Regions from separate parts of the Shewanella colwelliana genome, predicted to be linked through region 2. Evidence: predicted binding sites of a transcription regulator. Region 2 holds the regulator's gene; each other region holds the start of a gene.
The links. The regulator NrdR, encoded in region 2, represses ribonucleotide reductase genes. The targets are predictions, from matches to a motif close to AAACACNANATNTNGTGTTT.
Positions count from the first base shown of each region.

Region 1 (6,205 bases), on a different contig from region 2:
ACCTGTACGGATAATCGTGACACCTTGTGTGTTACGACCAATCGATGATACGCCTGTTGCTGGTGTACGGACTAAAGTGCCTTTATCACTGATCAGCATGATCTCGTCGTTCTCTAGCACTTGCACCGCGCCAACTACAGCACCGTTACGCTCGCTAACTTTAATTGACACCACACCTTTGGTTGCACGGCTCTTGGCTGGATATTCATCTAGCGCAGTACGCTTACCATAACCGTTTTCTGTCACGGTTAAGATAGGGCCGTCGTTCTTCGGTACGATTAACGATACTACGGTTTGACCATCTTCAAGCTTGATACCGCGTACACCAGTCGCTGTACGACCCATGCCACGAACTTGATCTTCGCTAAAGCGAACGACTTTACCTTCATTAGAGAACAGCATTACTTCGTTATCACCATTAGTGATATCGACACCGATTAGCTGGTCGCCATCTTTAAGGTTAACCGCAATAATACCGTTAGCACGTGGGCGAGAGTATTGCTCCAGAGAGGTCTTCTTCACTGTACCGTGAGACGTTGCCATGATGACATACTTGTCTGCGTCGTATTCACGAACAGGCAAGATGGCAGTAATGCGCTCGCCTTCAGACAGCGGCAATAAGTTAATAATTGGACGACCACGAGCCGTACGGCTAGCTAGCGGCAATTGATAAACCTTCAACCAATACAGCTTACCGAAGTCAGAGAAGCACAAGATGGTGTCGTGGGTATTGGCAACTAATAGTTTTTCGACGAAATCCTCATCTTTCACTTTAGTTGCAGCTTTACCTTTACCACCACGGCGCTGCGCTTGGTAATCAGAAAGTGGTTGATACTTGGCATACCCTAAGTGAGATAGCGTGACAACAACATCTTCTTCATTAATAAGGTCTTCAAGACTCATATCAATTTCGTTAGCGTTAATCACGGTACGACGACTATCACCATACTGCTCTAAAATCTCTTCAAGCTCTTCTTTAATCACTTCCATTAAGCGTTCTGGGCTACGAAGGATCAATAGCAAACCAGCGATTAAGATAAGTAACTCTTCATACTCGGCAAGGATCTTTTCATGCTCTAGACCCGTTAGACGATGCAGGCGTAGCTCAAGAATTGCCTGAGCTTGTTGCTCAGTCAGGTAATATTTGCCGTCGCGGATACCAAACTCAGGTTCTAACCATTCTGGACGCGCTGCATCATCACCTGCTTTTTCAAGCATGCCTTGTACATTACCTAAATCCCAGCCTTGAGCAACGAGTTGCACTTTTGCATCAGCAGGGGTTGGCGATGCTTTAATCAACGCGATAATAGGGTCGATATTAGCTAAGGCAATCGCCAGTGACTCAAGGATATGAGCACGCTCTCGAGCCTTACGTAGTTCAAATACTGTCCGGCGAGTAACCACTTCACGACGGTGAAGAATAAAGCACTCTAGCATCTCTTTGAGGTTAAACAGTTTCGGCTGACCATTGGTCAATGCCACCATGTTTATACCAAACGAGCACTGCATCTGTGTTTGTGCGTATAGGTTATTAAGTACAACCTCACCCACTTCGCCACGCTTAATTTCGATAACGATGCGCATACCGTCTTTATCAGACTCATCGCGCAGGCCACTGATGCCTTCAATCTTTTTATCTTTAACAAGCTCGGCAATCTTTTCAATTAAACGCGCTTTGTTAACTTGATACGGGATTTCGTGAACAATGATACGCTCACGGCCATTGTCTTCGGTTTCGACTTCGGCTTTAGCGCGCATCACGGCGCGGCCACGGCCAGTCATATAAGCATCGATAATGCCTTTACGACCATTAATACTTGCAGCCGTTGGGAAGTCCGGGCCTGGGATATATTCCATCAACTGTTCGATAGATAGACTTGGCTCTTCAATCAGTGCTAAACAGCCTTGTACTACTTCAGTCAAGTTATGCGGAGGAATATTGGTGGCCATACCGACAGCAATACCCGATGACCCATTAATTAATAGGTTTGGTACGCGCGTTGGCAATACTGCTGGAATGAACTCTGTACCGTCATAGTTAGGTACAAAATCAACGGTTTCCTTTTCTAAATCGGCTAAAAGCGAATGGGCCAATTTCTGCATACGAATTTCGGTATAACGCATCGCCGCTGCAGAGTCACCATCAACAGAACCAAAGTTACCTTGGCCGTCAACTAGGGTGTAACGTAGCGAAAATGGCTGCGCCATACGAACGATAGTGTCATAAACCGCCGTATCACCGTGTGGGTGATATTTACCGATCACATCACCGACAACACGTGCCGACTTTTTGTATGGTTTGTTCCAATCGTTCTTAAGTTCGTTCATCGCGAATAATACGCGACGGTGAACCGGTTTTAGCCCGTCTCTTACATCAGGTAGAGCTCGGCCAACGATTACACTCATGGCGTAATCTAAATATGAATTCTTTAATTCGTCTTCAATATTAATTGGTGTTATAGATGAAGCCAGATCAGTCATAAACTGCTCGATCCCTTGAAATTTAGCTGACAAAATACTGTTCAAAAACCAGACAATATAACGTCAAGCCTGAAAACGTGATTTGGCATTCTAACACAGATATTTAATGTCGCTAGACCCTATTGAAATTTCCCTGAAAATATCTGTTTCGGCCCGTAAACATTGATAGAAATCAATCGCCGAACGGTTAACCAGCGATCTGCTGCTTATCTCGTCAGTCTGTACGCTATTCTCCTTTGTTTCTGAAAAGCGATAGGTATAATGGCGAAAAATAAAATCTCGGCAGAGGTGCTAAACATGTCAGAAAACATCAATGTTGATCCGCAAGAGATCGCTAAATTCGAAAAGATGGCGGAAACCTGGTGGGATCCCGCTGGCGAATTCAAACCATTACACAAGCTCAATCCACTGCGTCTTAACTTTATCGATCAAACTGTTGGTGGGCTATTTAGTAAGCAAGTTTTAGATGTAGGCTGTGGTGGTGGCATTTTATCTGAGAGCATGGCACGTATAGGTGCAAATGTGACCGGTTTAGATATGGGCACTGAACCATTAGATGTGGCTAGTTTGCATGCATTAGAGACTGGCGTAGAGATAGACTACATTCAAGACACCGCCGAAGCGCATCGAGATTCACATCGCGGCCATTATGATGTCGTGACATGTATGGAGATGTTAGAACACGTGCCTAACCCCGCCTCTGTCATTCAAGCATGCGCTGAGATGGTTAAGCCTGGCGGCCATGTGTTTTTCTCTACAATCAATAGAAATATTCGTGCCTATGTTGAAACCGTGTTGGGTGCCGAGTACCTATTAAAGATGCTTCCCGTTGGCACCCATGATCATAATAAGTACATCAAGCCAGCCGAGCTTATCGCCATGGCAGATCGTGTTGACCTTATATGTACTGATGCTACTGGTATCACTTATAACCCTATTACAGACATCTTTCGCTACACAAAGAGTTTGGATGTTAACTATATGATAGCCACCGTCAAAAATGACGATGCGTAAATTACCCGCCATCAAGGGCGTGTTGTTCGACCTTGATGGCACCTTAGTCGATACCGCTCCCGATCTGATTGCTGCGCTTAATCTGGCGTTAGTTGAATACGGCTACCCTCAAGTCGCTTTATCGGCAATTCGCGATGAGGCATCCAATGGGAGTATGGCGTTAGTCAATGCGGCGCAACCTTATATAGGCGATGTTGCTCAAACTCAACTGCAACAAGCTTTGCTAAAGCATTACGGTCAGGTCAACGGCCAGCAGGCGATCTATTTTGATGGGGTAAAGAAGCTCATTGATTTTTTAGTCGCCGAGCAGATCCCTTTTGGCGTAGTCACTAATAAAGCGGCTTGCTTTGCCAGACCACTGCTTCACCATTTAGGGCTCATACCATTAATGCCTGCGGTGGTTAGTGGCGATTCAGTTCGTTATACCAAGCCCCATCCAGCACCAATGTTACTCGCGGCTCAACAGATAGGGGTTGATGTGGCCCAGATACTCTACTTGGGAGATGCATTACGAGACCTTCAGGCGGCACAAAATAGTGGCATGCAGGGAGGAATTGCACAATGGGGTTATATAGGGCAAGCGGATAACAGTAGCGAATGGCCCCACGACTTTAGTTTTGACAATCCAGATGAGATAATTGCTCTACTGAACGCCAATCTTAAGTAACAAGCAAGTTATCGATACATTTTGTGTTAGCGCTTTTGGTCACCATCAGTCATTAGCCTGACAACGATCGTTTTTTGACTAATCGGATCGAAACGATCGTTTATAAAACTGGCGATCTTCACATTTAAATTTGTGTGGTTAAATGTTAACCCAAGGGGGCTATCGTAATTGAAAACAAGGCTTAAAGGTAAGTCGTTACTAACCCTGATTGTTACCCCCAAGATATCCACAAGTTGTCCAGTAAATTCTCTCTTGCAAAATCGCCCTAACCTCACTATCTTGTATCCTATAATTTAAAAAACACCATATATTGTGTATAGGTGATGGTCGAAGACACTAGAAACTAGGTGTAGTATCGACGTATTTCTTAACCCATCTATTGTTTTTACATGGAAACGTTGGGCCAAAGTAACTCCTCATCTTTATCACAATAGTCAATTCAGGGCTTATCGTTAATGAACAGCAATATGCAAGTCACGAAACGCAGTGGCGAACGCGAAACCATCGATCTTGACAAGATCCACCGTGTCATCACCTGGGCGGCAAAAGGACTTAAAAACGTCTCGGTATCAGAAGTTGAATTACGCTCTCACCTTCAGTTTTACGACGGTATTCCAACAGAAGCTATTCATGAAACTATTATCAAGGCAGCCGCAGATCTTATCTCGCCTGAATCGCCTGATTATCAGTTTTTATCTGCCCGTTTAGCCATTTTCCATTTGCGTAAAAAAGCATTCGGTCAGTTTGAGCCTCCAAAGCTGTACGACCATGTCGTAAAATTGGTAGAGCTTGGCAAATACGATACACATATCTTGAATGACTATAGCCGTGAAGAGATCGATATCTTAGGTAGTTATATCGACCATTGGCGTGACATGAACTTCTCTTATGCTGCGGTTAAGCAGCTAGAGGGTAAATACCTAGTTCAAAACCGTGTAACCCATGATATTTATGAGAGTGCTCAGTTCCTTTATATTCTCGTGGCGGCGTGTTTATTTGCTAAATATCCAAAAGACACTCGTTTGCAGTATGTCAAAGATTTCTACGACGCCACGTCGACCTTTAAGATCTCTTTGCCTACACCGATTATGGCTGGTGTCCGAACACCAACTCGCCAGTTTAGCTCTTGTGTATTAATTGAGTGTGGTGACAGCTTAGATTCTATCAATGCAACCGCGTCATCTATCGTTAAGTATGTATCGCAACGTGCTGGCATAGGGGTCAATGCAGGACGCATTCGTGCGTTAGGTAGCCCAATTCGCGGCGGCGAAGCATTTCATACTGGTTGCTTGCCTTTTTATAAGTATTTTCAAACCGCGGTTAAGTCTTGCTCTCAAGGCGGCGTGCGCGGTGGTGCTGCGACCCTGTTTTATCCGATGTGGCATCTGGAAGTCGAATCACTCTTGGTTCTAAAGAACAACCGTGGTGTCGATGATAACCGTATTCGTCATTTAGATTACGGTGTACAGATCAACAAACTCATGTACCAACGTATGATTCAAGGTGGCGTGATCAGTCTCTTTAGTCCATCAGATGTACCTGGTATGTATGATGCGTTCTTTGAAGACCAACAAGAGTTTGAACGTCTTTACTTAAAATATGAAGCAGACAAGAGCATTCGTAGAAAAGAAGTCAAAGCCGTGGAGCTGTTTGCCTTGATGATGCAAGAGCGCGCATCTACGGGTCGAATCTATATCCAAAACGTGGATCACTGTAATACACACAGCCCGTTTGATTCTAAAGTTGCGCCAGTGCGTCAATCTAACTTGTGTTTAGAGATTGCATTACCAACTAAACCACTGAACAATATCAATGACCCTGATGGCGAGATTGCCTTGTGCACGCTATCGGCATTGAACCTAGGTGCCATCAAGAAGCTTGAAGAGTTAGAGCCATTAGCGGATTTAGCTGTACGTGCGTTAGACAATTTATTGGATTATCAAGATTATCCAATCACGTCAGCACACAAAGCCTCGATGAATCGTCGTACCTTAGGTATAGGGGTGATCAACTTTGCTAATTACTTAGCTAAAGAAGGTGTGC
Region 1 is NZ_MCBT01000048.1:543,910-550,114, reverse strand. Features, by position in the region: gene gyrA (DNA gyrase subunit A) at 1-2,481, opposite strand, end outside; gene ubiG (bifunctional 2-polyprenyl-6-hydroxyphenol methylase/3-demethylubiquinol 3-O-methyltransferase UbiG) at 2,779-3,495, shown strand; gene BEL05_RS20305 (HAD family hydrolase) at 3,482-4,162, shown strand; gene nrdA (class 1a ribonucleoside-diphosphate reductase subunit alpha) at 4,618-6,205, shown strand, end outside.
Region 1: the regulator NrdR is predicted to act here: its motif matches at 4,461-4,480, upstream of nrdA (class 1a ribonucleoside-diphosphate reductase subunit alpha).

Region 2 (6,205 bases):
AATAGCACTAATACACCACCTTCATCGGCAATGCGCGCCATCGCTTTCTCTAATGGCCAGCTACGCTTCTCATCACGCTCTGAATGCAGCAAGTCATTAAAGGTGTTCTGCAGATGCACACGAACCAAAGTATTGGACGCCACCTCTCCCTTCACCAGCACATAATGCAGTTGATTATCTATGGTGTCGCGGTAAGTCAGCATGTCAAACTCACCGAAGCGAGTCGGCAATTTACACTTAGCTTCACGCACAACGGTCGTTTCTTTGGTGTTGCGGTACTCGATGAGATCCGCAATGGTGCCCATCTTTATGCCATGTTTCTCGGCAAATATTTCCAAATCGGGACGGCGCGCCATGGTGCCATCTTCATTCAAAATTTCAACGATAACGGCTGAGGGTTCACGACCCGCTAAACGGGCTAAGTCACAACCTGCTTCGGTGTGGCCAGCGCGAATAAGTACCCCACCTTCTTGTGCCATCAGTGGGAAAATATGCCCAGGCTGAACAATATCTGAGGCTTTAGCGTTTTTAGCAACAGCAGCTTGTACCGTCACAGCGCGATCTTGAGCCGAGATGCCAGTTGTCACCCCTTCTGCCGCTTCAATGGATACTGTAAAGTTGGTCGAAAACTGGGCATTATTGTTAGTAACCATCAGCGGCAGGTTCAGCTGCTCGCAGCGGGCTTTTGTCATGGTTTGGCAGATCAAGCCACGACCAAACATCGCCATAAAATTGATCGCCTCTGGCGTGACCATGTCGGCCGCCATAATCAGATCACCTTCGTTTTCTCTATCTTCATCATCCATCAAAATAACCATTTTGCCTAAGCGGATATCTTCGATGATTGCTTCTATGCTGTGTAGTGCCATTGTAAGACCTTGAAATATTTTTATAGTGTTAGTTATTTAATCTGTTAGTTGCCAGTTATGCCAGTGTCTATCTTAAAAACCCTGAGCGTGCTAACAGATCCATTGTCACTTCTGAGGTTTGGCTAACAGTTTCTTCTGTCTCCTTACCTGCATAGAACATTAAACGTTCTAGGTGACGAGCGATAAGATCAACCTCAATGTTGACACTATCACCCGCTTTTAAATCAATCAGTGTGGTTTCACCAGCGGTGTGAGGCACTATGGTTAATCGAAAACGATCATCATTGACTTCGTTCACCGTTAAGCTGACACCATCAATCGTAATAGAGCCTTTATGGGCGATATAGCGCGCTAACCCTTTAGGGGCCGTCAGCCAAAACTCTATCGCTTTGCCGCGAAGCTGTCGGTCATCGACGCTTGCCACACCGTCAACATGGCCACTCACCATATGACCACCTAAACGTGTGGTTGGCGTGACTGCTTTTTCGAGGTTAACCGCTCGGCCAACTTGATAATGGGCAAAACCCGTTAATGCAACCGTCTCGGCAGAGATATCGGCAACATAACCATCGGCCAAACGGTCCACAACGGTCAAGCAAACACCATTAGTTGCGATACTGTCACCCAGTTTGACGTCACTTAAATCTAGCTTACCGCTGGCGACCGTGAGGCGAATGTCATCACCACGACGTTCAATCTTTCTCAGCTTTCCTACGGACTCTATGATCCCAGTAAACATCTCTACCTACTTATTATCAAAAACGTAAATTAAATATAAAACGATTGTCTTGGCCGACTGCTCGCTGCTCTAGCAACTTCATGCTAGGTAGCTGAGACATCTCAGTATAGTCGGGAAGTTTAACCAGGTTGCGACCCTGGCTACCCAGCAACTTTGGTGCCTGATACAAAACTAACTCATCAGCAAGCTGCTCCGCCATAAATGCGCCCGCTAACGTTGCCCCCGCCTCAACCATCACCTCATTGCACTGTTTTCCCAGATGCTGAAGCAAGTCCCTCAGCGGTACGCGTCCATTTTGAGGAGCAAGCAAGAGGTGGCTTACATGGGCAGGCCATAGGGCTTTTTGCGCATCAGTATACTCAAGGCATGAAACTAATAATATTGGCGAAGTCGCATTAAAGAGTGCCGCATTACTGGACAATCTGGCTTGGCTATCGAGCACCACTCTAAGCGGTTGGCGTACCTGCTCAATGGTGAGTGTCTGCCCTAGCCCCCCTAACTCTGCATGACGCACAGTTAAACTTGGATCGTCGGCCAGCACGGTTTCTATACCTGTGATGACCGCACAATGACGGGCACGCATTCGCTGTACATCACGGCGAGCCTCGGGGCCGGTGATCCATTTAGACACACCGTTAGAGAGCGCAGTCTTGCCGTCAATACTTGCTGCCAGCTTTATCGTCACCTTAGGCAAACCTGAGCGCATCCGCGTCATAAAGCCAGGGTTAATATTCGCAGCATCAGCTTGCAGTAAATTTATCTCAACTTTGATGCCCGCTTGCTGCAACATCTCAATACCGCGACCCGACACTTGGGGATTTGGATCCGTCACCGCCACCACGACCCGAGCAACCTTAGCGTTAATCAGTGCCTCTGCACACGGTGGGGTACGACCATAATGGCTACAGGGTTCTAAGGTAACATAAGCCGTTGCACCGACAGCGCGCTCCCCCGCCATGGCTAGTGCATGGACTTCAGCGTGAGGTCCACCAGCAGCGATATGAAACCCTTCACCGACCACAGTTTCATTGACAGTAAGCACACACCCCACACTCGGGTTAGGGCGCGTGGTGTATTGACCACGCTTTGCCAGTTTGATGGCGCGCGCCATCATCTCAATATCAAATTTCGACCACGGCATCTCATTATCATCCGTATTCAGCTAGTGTCTTATCAATCCAAATTACTTGGCGGCTTTCTCGCTTTGTAATTTCGCTATCGCCTCACCAAATTCAGAGACATCTTCAAAGGCGCGATAGACAGAGGCAAAACGGATGTAAGCCACCTTATCTAAGTTAACTAAGTGATCCATCATTAAGTTACCAATCATCTCTGAGGTCACTTCACGCTCGCCTGTCGCCCTTAGCGTTGACTTAATTTTTGTGATCGCTTGTTCAATTTGGTCCATCGAAACTGGGCGCTTTTCAACGGCTCTTAACATGCCACCGCGTAATTTCTCTTCATCAAAGGGCTGACGACTCCCATCTTGTTTAACCACCCGAGGCATAACGAGTTCTGCGCCTTCAAAGGTGGTAAATCTCTCGTGGCATTCAACACACTCACGACGACGGCGAACCTGATGGCCATCGGCAACCAAACGTGAATCAATCACCTTAGTATCGGTTGCGCTGCAAAACGGACAATACATTGAGCCTCCAGCAGAAAAGTAGTTATCCCCGCCACATATATTATCGAAACCCGCCTATAGACAAAATGTCAGCTCAGAGGTCTACCATGGCGTACATCCACAATGGTTCTCCCAGCTTTTAATGCTCATTTTATCTTTTTGAGTTCGATAACCTATTTTGTGTGATGAAGTATAATTCGTCATCCAGCCATTAACGGTTGGACAATAGAAACAAAAATGGCCGCTAGAATAGCGGCCATCGAAGTTTACCTGATTTAACCCATAAGGTTAACCGTAAACAGGGAACTTAGCGCACAATTCAAGCACCTGGTGTTTAACACGCTCAATCGTCGCTTCGTTAGTGATGTCATCAAGCACATCACACATCCAGTGCGTTAACTCAACCGCTTGCGCTTCTTTAAAGCCACGACGAGTGATAGCTGGTGACCCAATACGCAGACCTGATGTCACAAACGGTGAACGTGGATCATTGGGTACTGAGTTCTTGTTTACTGTGATATTAGCATGGCCAAGCGCCGCATCTGCGTCTTTACCTGTAATATCCTTAGCAATCAAATCGAGTAGGAACAAATGGTTATCTGTACCACCTGACACAACATCATAGCCACGTTCAATAAAGGTTTGCGCCATCGCCTTAGCGTTAACAACCACTTGCTCTTGATAGGCTGTGAACTCAGGTTCTAATGCTTCTTTAAAGGCTACCGCTTTAGCTGCGATAACATGCATCAACGGGCCACCTTGGCCGCCTGGGAATACCGCAGAATTTAGCTTCTTGTAGATATCTTCATCATCACACGCAGATAAGATTAAACCACCGCGAGGACCAGCAAGGGTCTTATGGGTTGTGGTGGTTACAACGTGCGCATGAGGAAGTGGATTCGGGTAGATACCCGCAGCAACCAAACCGGCAACGTGTGCCATATCGACAAATAAGTAAGCGCCGACTTTATCAGCGATTTCGCGGAATTTACCCCAATCGATGATGCCAGAATAAGCACTGAAACCAGCGATAATCATTTTAGGCTTATGCTCAACAGCAAGGCGTTCAACTTCGGCGTAATCAATTTTGCCAGTCGCCTCATCAATACCATACTGAACCGCATTGTAAAGCTTACCAGAGAAGCTAACATGTGAACCGTGAGTCAAGTGACCACCGTGCGCAAGGCTCATACCAAGTACCGTATCGCCGCCTTGAAGCAGTGCCATAAATACCGCTGAGTTAGCTTGTGAGCCTGAGTGAGGCTGAACGTTGGCATAGGTTGCGCCAAACAGTTCTTTAGCGCGTGAAATAGCCAGTTCTTCTGCAATATCAACGTGCTCACAACCACCGTAGTAACGCTTGCCTGGGTAACCTTCAGCATACTTGTTGGTAAGCTGTGAACCTTGGGCTTCTAGAACGCGAGGACTGGTGTAATTTTCTGAAGCGATAAGTTCGATGTGCTCTTCTTGACGACGAGTTTCATCTTGGATCGCTTGAAACAGTTGTGGATCAAAGTCCGCGATATTCATATCTTTTTTCAGCATTGGTCACTCCAGCTGTAAAGTCTTATAGTAGGGTTGCGCGGTATTCTACAGTGCAATCGATCACAATCCCAGCGTTTGCAACATGAAATTACTTGTCATTTAGCAATAGAAATGTTCATCCATTACTCAATATTTACTTTAGAGATTAACTGAGTCGTTGTTTTCGCAGTGCAATTACCAAAGACGCAATAAAAGCACTGCTTTACAGCGTGTTGCACAAAAACACTGTTTTGCTAACCCAGCAAATCCCTGGGTTAGTAGTGGTATTCCAACTGGAGCCAAGTACGCTGCTCAGTATCATCGAGTCGACTATATATGCTCGGATTTTCTATCCCTTGTATCTCACCACTTCGGTCAATTCGCTCATGGTGTAAACTCATGCTTAACCCCTCGTTGATGAAGTAACTCAGGTAGACTTCATATCTATCTCTGGCATCGTTAAAATCAAGGTCGTTCACATTGGGGTTCCAACCAGGCTGGCGCTCATTGTCTTTACCATCAATGGAGTCCCAACGTTGAGATTTGACACTCATGCCCAACAGCAGATCTCGATAGCTGGCCTCAACCGACAGGTTAAAGGTATGTCCCCAAGCGTAGCCATATTCCCCCTCCCAGAGTACCGACTTAGTGCCCCAAAAATAACGGCCTTGAGAGAGGTAATCTTTCGTGGCGAATGGCTTCACCATGGCAAAATCACCAAAGATATCGCTTCTTACTTCGATATTAAAATCTTGGTTGGACCATGTGCTGCCAATCGATAAACCAAGCAGATTAACTAACGCATAAAAGTCCTCATCGGCTTCCAAACCTAAACTGGTGTACTCCATCCCCGTAGAGGGGCCAATATAAAAACGGTGCGACCAGCTATCAGCCAGTTCATTGGCACTCTTTTGATGGCCAACATAGCCACCTAACAACAACTGTGTGGCCATCTGCCACTCTTCAACGCCATCTTGAGAAAGACCCGTCTCCATTGCCATCTCAACCAAGGTCGGTGTGCCGCTGAGGGTGTCATAGTGACCCGCTCGACTATCAACAGTCGCTTTCATCCCTAATGTCAATTGCGTACTGGAGACATCAGCAACTTCTTTGCTGGTATAGAGCGCACCGGTATATAAGGTAAATTCATCTATGGTTTTACTGCGGTTAAATCGTGGTGGGCTGGCATAGTCAAACCAACCTCGAATCGTTTGTGAGGGGTTAAATACCCAACCGACAGTTGCGGGGATCCACCCATCTTTGGACTCAAGCATCTCGGCAAGTTGGTACATACTCTCCCCCAACACCGCACCGCCCCATGTGGTGACTATTTGGTCATTAATACTCACGACCTCTTTGTACTCAGCAAACACTTCCCAAACTGTCGAGGCCACAAAACTGCCTAAGGTGGCTTCATAATAGTTAAAGCCATGATTACGAAACGCT
Region 2 is NZ_MCBT01000011.1:192,039-198,243, forward strand. Features, by position in the region: gene ribBA (bifunctional 3,4-dihydroxy-2-butanone-4-phosphate synthase/GTP cyclohydrolase II) at 1-869, opposite strand, end outside; gene BEL05_RS04550 (riboflavin synthase) at 937-1,608, opposite strand; gene ribD (bifunctional diaminohydroxyphosphoribosylaminopyrimidine deaminase/5-amino-6-(5-phosphoribosylamino)uracil reductase RibD) at 1,625-2,749, opposite strand; gene nrdR (transcriptional regulator NrdR) at 2,792-3,256, opposite strand; gene glyA (serine hydroxymethyltransferase) at 3,524-4,780, opposite strand; gene BEL05_RS04570 (DUF3943 domain-containing protein) at 5,035-6,205, opposite strand, start outside.

Region 3 (6,205 bases), on a different contig from region 2:
TGTAACCGGCAAAAAACAAACGATTGACCCAAACGGGTCGCGCCTGCTTATAGTCCACATCTAATAGACTTGAAACACCGGCAGACATAATTGCAACATCGGTACCCGATGAAAAATTATTGCCATAACCTAAGTCGACATAGCTCTGAAGCTCATGATTGGCTGCGGTTCGAGTACGATACTCAATACCGGGAGTAAAGGTTGCGGTACCGACACTCGACGGAAAATCACCTTCAGGGAGATCGCGCCATTTAAAGTTAAAGAAGCCCAGTGATATCGGTGTGCGTAGACTCAAGCTAGAGTGTTCATCTTCAGACAAGGTAAAGCTTATCGGCACATTTATGACGGTAGTATTTTGATTTGCGGTGCGGTACAAGCCACTACCTAGGTAGTTGGCAAATGCGTAATGGGTAAAGTCTTCGCGTTCATCAGCTTGAGAAAGAGAGGCTAAACTCCCGCAACAACAAAAGAGCAATAATGAACGAAAAGATCTTGAAGGACTCATCAAGCAATATGCCTAACTATAAGAAATTAGACAAAAATATAGCGGCTATCTTAATTAAAAGCTAGCCGCCATAACAGAATAATTAACAGCTAAGACACCAGGCCTACAGCGCCAAGTTTATTTGCTGGTGTCTTCATCAACAAAGTGATGCTCAGACATCATATGCCCAAGTTCAGTCGACTTGGTTTTCAAGTAACCTTCGTTATAACGATTTTTACCCACTTGCAACGGCACACGCTCTATCACTTGGATACCGAGATCTTGCATCGCTTTTACTTTTCGCGGATTGTTAGTCATCAATTTGACCTGATGCACACCTATCATCTCCATCATAGGTTTGATCATGTCATATTTACGCATATCGGCAGCAAAACCTAAACGCTCATTGGCTTCAACTGTGTTAGCGCCTTGATCCTGCAGCTCATACGCTCTGATCTTATTGAGCAAACCTATGCCGCGACCTTCTTGGCGTAGATACAAGATAAAGCCCTGACCTGCTTCTGCTATATTTTGCATCGCCGTCTGCAACTGAAAGCCACAATCGCAACGCAAGCTAAACAGTGCATCGCCGGTTAGACATTCAGAATGAATACGCCCAAGCATTGGGGCGTTGGCATCAAGTTCACCGAATGTCAGTGCGACATGTTCCTTACCTGTTTCGGTATCTTCAAAACCATGCATAGCAAATACACCCCAAGGGGTCGGTAGTTTTGAAGTGGCGACATACTTAATCGACATGAAATAACCTTTACAACTCGCTCGTTCCGATACGTCTTGAGCAACTAACCCATAAGCAACTGACGTTACTCAAATTCAGACCGAGCATTCTAAGTGTTTTTACCTATCAGTGAAATAGCCGAGTCGTTTAATCGGCTATTGCTTCACCTTTAAGGTGTGTGGTGGCCTGTCAGGATACGCCTTGCTGCATCAAAGGGATATGACACCGCTCACGCCATCTCAATCGCAGAATAAAAAACAGCCGACTAAAACTCTTTAGGTGCAAAACCGGTCACTTTAGTCAGTCCCATCTCACGACCCAACGCTGTCATAGGATGAACCACAACTAAACCTTTTACCGACTTTTTCAATTTCCCCATATCAGCCTGCTCAGCTTTAGTGAGCACACGACTAAACGGCAGTGCTTTTACATCGCCGCCTTGCTTATTCAATTGGCGTGTATGCTGACCTTTTACATGGGCAATTTGCTTAGTTACCGCATTGATCTCTTGTTTAAACTGTAAAATAACCGCCTGATCACCACGCTTTTCGGCTGCGGCCAATTTACGACGACACTTGTCTAAACGATCATTAAGTTGCTGTAACTCTTGCTTTAAATTCATTAACTTGCCTTAAAATATAGCTATAATGTAAACACGATCAGAACCCGTTTCTGGTGGTGTTTAACGCTCCGGAGCACATTATACACTATTGCTTGAGATGGTGGATAACCTGATTACTACTACCACGAAATTGCAGACTAGGGTCGGCAAGCTGCTGCTCAAATTTGCCGTCGACTAACACGTCGATATAGTCGAGTACTTGGCTCTGCTCGGCGCTGAGTTCCTCAAGCAGATAACCGCTCCACAGCCAAATATCTTTGTCGGGACATTCACGTTTGACCAGCTGAACCAGCGCCAATATAGCTGGTACATTAGCGGGAAACAGTGGATCGCCACCAGACAGCGATAATCCTCTGCGCTTAACACGAGTATCTTTTAGATCGCTAATGATTTGCGCAACCATATCACGGTCAAACTCATGGCCTGAACAGGGGTTCCAGGTACTCTGGTTATAGCAGCCACGGCATTGATGCTCACAGCCTGACACAAACAAAGTACAGCGAGTGCCTGGGCCATTGACCACATCAAGTGGAAAATATTGCTGGTAATTCATCTAAATTATGCCACCTAATCAGATTCGCTAAACGGCATCAATAACGTACGTTTAGCAGAGCCAAAAAGACGCCTCTGTGGCGTCTTTTTATCAGAGTTGTCACATAACAAGCTTAAAGGTGCTTCACTCGTCTCTTAACTTCTTCCTGCTTACCGAAATTAAACGGTCTTGCATCTGGACTGCCTAAGTAACCGCACACTCGTCGAGTGACTGATACACGGCTTGGCTCATGGTTACCACACTTAGGGCAGGTAAACCCTTTACTGGTGCAGCTAAACTCACCAGTAAAACCACAGTCATAGCACTCATCAATCGGCGTGTTAGTACCGTAATAAGGCACTCGGCTATAACTATAATCCCATACATCCTCAAGCGCTTCGATGTTGTGTTGCATATTAGGGTATTCGCCGTAGCAGATAAACCCACCATTGGTGAGTGCCGGGTATGGCTGCTCAAAATCCAACTTATCGTAAGGGTTAACCTTTTTCTCAACATCGAGATGGAAACTGTTAGTGTAATAGCCTCTATCCGTTACCCCGTTAACCACCCCAAACACTTTAGTATCGAGTTTACAGAATCGACTACAGAGGTTTTCACTTGGCGTACTGTAGAGGCTAAATGCATAGCCAGACTCTTCGCGCCAGCGAATAGTTGCAGCTTTCATGCGTTCAATAATCGCAATCGCTTTACTGCGAAGTTGTTCGCTATCAAATAGGTGGGTATCGCTACCATAGAGTGCATTGACCGTTTCATGCAAGCCGATATAGCCCAACGAGATAGATGCTCTGCCGTTTTTAAAGATGGAGGAGATCTCATCATCGGCACGCAAACGTACGCCACAAGCACCTTCCATATAAAGGATTGGCGCTACGCGAGCTTTCACCCCTTCTAAGCGTTCGATACGGGTATCGAGTGCACGTCTAGCAATGGCTAAACGCTCATCGAGAATATCGAAGAAACGCAGCTCATCACCTGCCGCTTCTAATGCTACTCGCGGCAAGTTAATGCTCACGACACCTAAGTTATTGCGCCCCTCGTGGACAAGCTCGCCCTCTTCCTCATAAGTGCCTAAAAAACTGCGACAACCCATTGGGGTCTTAAATGAACCTGTTACCTTTTCTACCTGTTCGTAGTTAAGGATGTCGGGATACATGCGCATCGTGGCACACTTCAGCGCAAGCTGTTTGATATCGTAGTTACAATCACCCGTTTTATGGTTAATGCCATCTCGAATCGCAAAGACCAACTTAGGGAAAACCGCAGTCTTACGGTTTTTACCTAAACCTGTCATGCGTACTTTCATCATAGACGCTTGAATTAGGCGCGACTCCCATGAAGTACCAAGACCAAAGCCAAAGGTCACAAAGGGAGTTTGACCATTGGCGGTATGCAGTGTATTGACCTCATACTCTAGCGATTGAAACGCATCATGGCACTCTTTTTCAGTCTGGGCTGTTGCAAAGGCTTTTGCATCGGTGATCCCCCATTTGAGGGCGACTTCATAATGCTTGTCATAGCTTTTTGCGACAAACGGTGCCAGCACCTCATCGATACGATTGATAGTCGTACCGCCATAAATATGGCTCGCAACTTGGGCAATAATCTGCGCCGTCACTGCTGTCGCGGTTGAGATTGACTTAGGCGTTTCAATTTCTGCATTCCCCATCTTAAAGCCATGGGTCAACATACCGGCTAAATCGATAAGCATGCAGTTAAACATTGGGAAAAATGGCGCATAATCGAGATCGTGATAGTGGATCTCACCGGCTTCATGGGCCGACACAATATCTTTAGGCAAAATATGACGTGTAGCATAGTGTTTGGCCACAATGCCTGCCAACAGATCTCGTTGGGTCGGGATCACTTTTGCATCTTTGTTGGCATTTTCATTGAGCAGCGCCGCATTGCTCTGTTCCACAAGACCACGGATCTCGCGATTAAGACGGCTGCTCACTTCACGGTGAACATCACGATCGTGGCGGTATTCAATATAAACACGGGCCAAAGATTTATACGGCCCTTCCATCAAATGATTTTCGACCACATCTTGCAGATCATGGATATCGACTTCCTCGACATCAGCCATGGCGCTGGCAACTTGAGTCGCGACTTGCGTCGCATAAATAACATCATCAATACCTGCCGAGTTTGCCGCTGCAATCACAGCATCTCTAATCCTTGTTTCGTCAAAAGGCGTGCGGTAACCATCCCGCTTAATAACTACTGGCATTGTTTAATATCTCCTCAAGTAATGGCCAAAATAACACCATATATAGTGCCAACCAACCATTACGGCACAAGATGTAGCGTATTAAGCTACAAAGCGGCCTAGAGTACCTTGATCCAGATCATGATTTTACCGATGGAATTTCGCGACAAAAGATTACTGCCAACTAGGCCACTTATCTATCAAAGTGACCTTGACCGAAGGAGAAAAGAGAGCTAGATAATGTAAAAAATCGGGACAAGCTGTGGATAAATTACGTAATTCGTTTAGATAAGGCTAGATAGCTGCTTAATTGGCCACTAGATTGTTGTGAATTTCCCATTGAAGCAGCCAATTGCATGGTCGATTTCAATCCTTGCCACTGCTGTTTGTCAGCCTCGCTCATCGCCACATCGCCATTAACAAACACCGACAATTGCGCCGAAACTCTCGCAGCTAATTGGCAAGTTTCTTTGCCATCAGCGGTGTCCATCTGCTCAAGCACATGCTTGGCATCGTCAAGCACCTTAAGTAACACATTATCAGGTTCAGCTTTGCTCAATTGCTCTTTCTGTCTATCAATAAATTGCATCAAGCTTTCAGGCGTTTGGTTACCTTGAGGGATCTCAAAACCGGCTGCACTTAACCGATTTAACTGCCCATCAGATAAAATGCCATCTTGATGTAAGCGTTGGATCAATTTTGGGATATCGGCAGTACTGAACTGGCCATCAGCAAAAAAGTCTTTCGCCATCGCCTCAATCTTTTGCGCCCTAACCGCCCGAGGTGAAAATGACACTTCTTCCTGTTTTATCGACGCACCTTCAGGTTTCGCCTTAGCCGCTTGACCAGACAAGCTCACTTTATCAGCGCTCTGGCTGGTTTGCGTTTTCGACTCTGCCGGCACTGACGCGCCATAAGCCTCTGTCAACAAAACATTACTACTTGGTGGTGTTGCTACCTGACTAATTGGATTCATTGTCAAAAATTCGACGACTGCTGATGAATGAAAGCATTAAAGCAAAAAGTGCGCCGTTTTCATCGCCAAAAGTAATTAACCCCAATAATGAAGCCTAAAAAGTAAGATCTTCTTAAGCTTTGAGTAGGCAAAGGAGTAAATGAATCATACCTCCACTCCTCATCAATACCTTGCCCAGATACCCATCAATATAAACATTTGATCTACTCAGTGAGTTTTTGTGCACCCGATGCCTTATTAATGGGCTTAAACCTAAGTAGACGATGTGCCTCACTCGTAGCCATTAAGATGGTCTTGACGCTCCCCCTCATACTTAACGCATCTCTTCATCTGTGCAGATCCGGTGTTATCAATGGCCTCAATGCACAACGAAATGGATATAAAAGTTCAAGCTAAGCAGAATGCTCGCGCCGATGAGTTATTAAGGGCCTCGCCTCGCTACAATCTTGCTTAGCACTGAATCTTTATCCTGATTGGTATTAGTCTTGCGCCAGTGCCGCCTCAATAATGTGCGCAACCTGTCTCACTGCTTGTGCACCAGCCTCTATCGCTTCATCCGCGCGATGAAACTCCATGGTACCAATCTCAACCACATTCGGCGTGATAAGAATATCTGGCGGAT
Region 3 is NZ_MCBT01000009.1:12,972-19,176, reverse strand. Features, by position in the region: gene BEL05_RS03150 (hypothetical protein) at 1-505, opposite strand, end outside; gene ribA (GTP cyclohydrolase II) at 623-1,243, opposite strand; gene BEL05_RS03140 (YibL family ribosome-associated protein) at 1,489-1,845, opposite strand; gene nrdG (anaerobic ribonucleoside-triphosphate reductase-activating protein) at 1,931-2,398, opposite strand; gene nrdD (anaerobic ribonucleoside-triphosphate reductase) at 2,511-4,628, opposite strand; gene BEL05_RS03125 (hypothetical protein) at 4,879-5,583, opposite strand; gene rssA (patatin-like phospholipase RssA) at 6,063-6,205, opposite strand, start outside.
Region 3: the regulator NrdR is predicted to act here: its motif matches at 4,660-4,679, upstream of nrdD (anaerobic ribonucleoside-triphosphate reductase).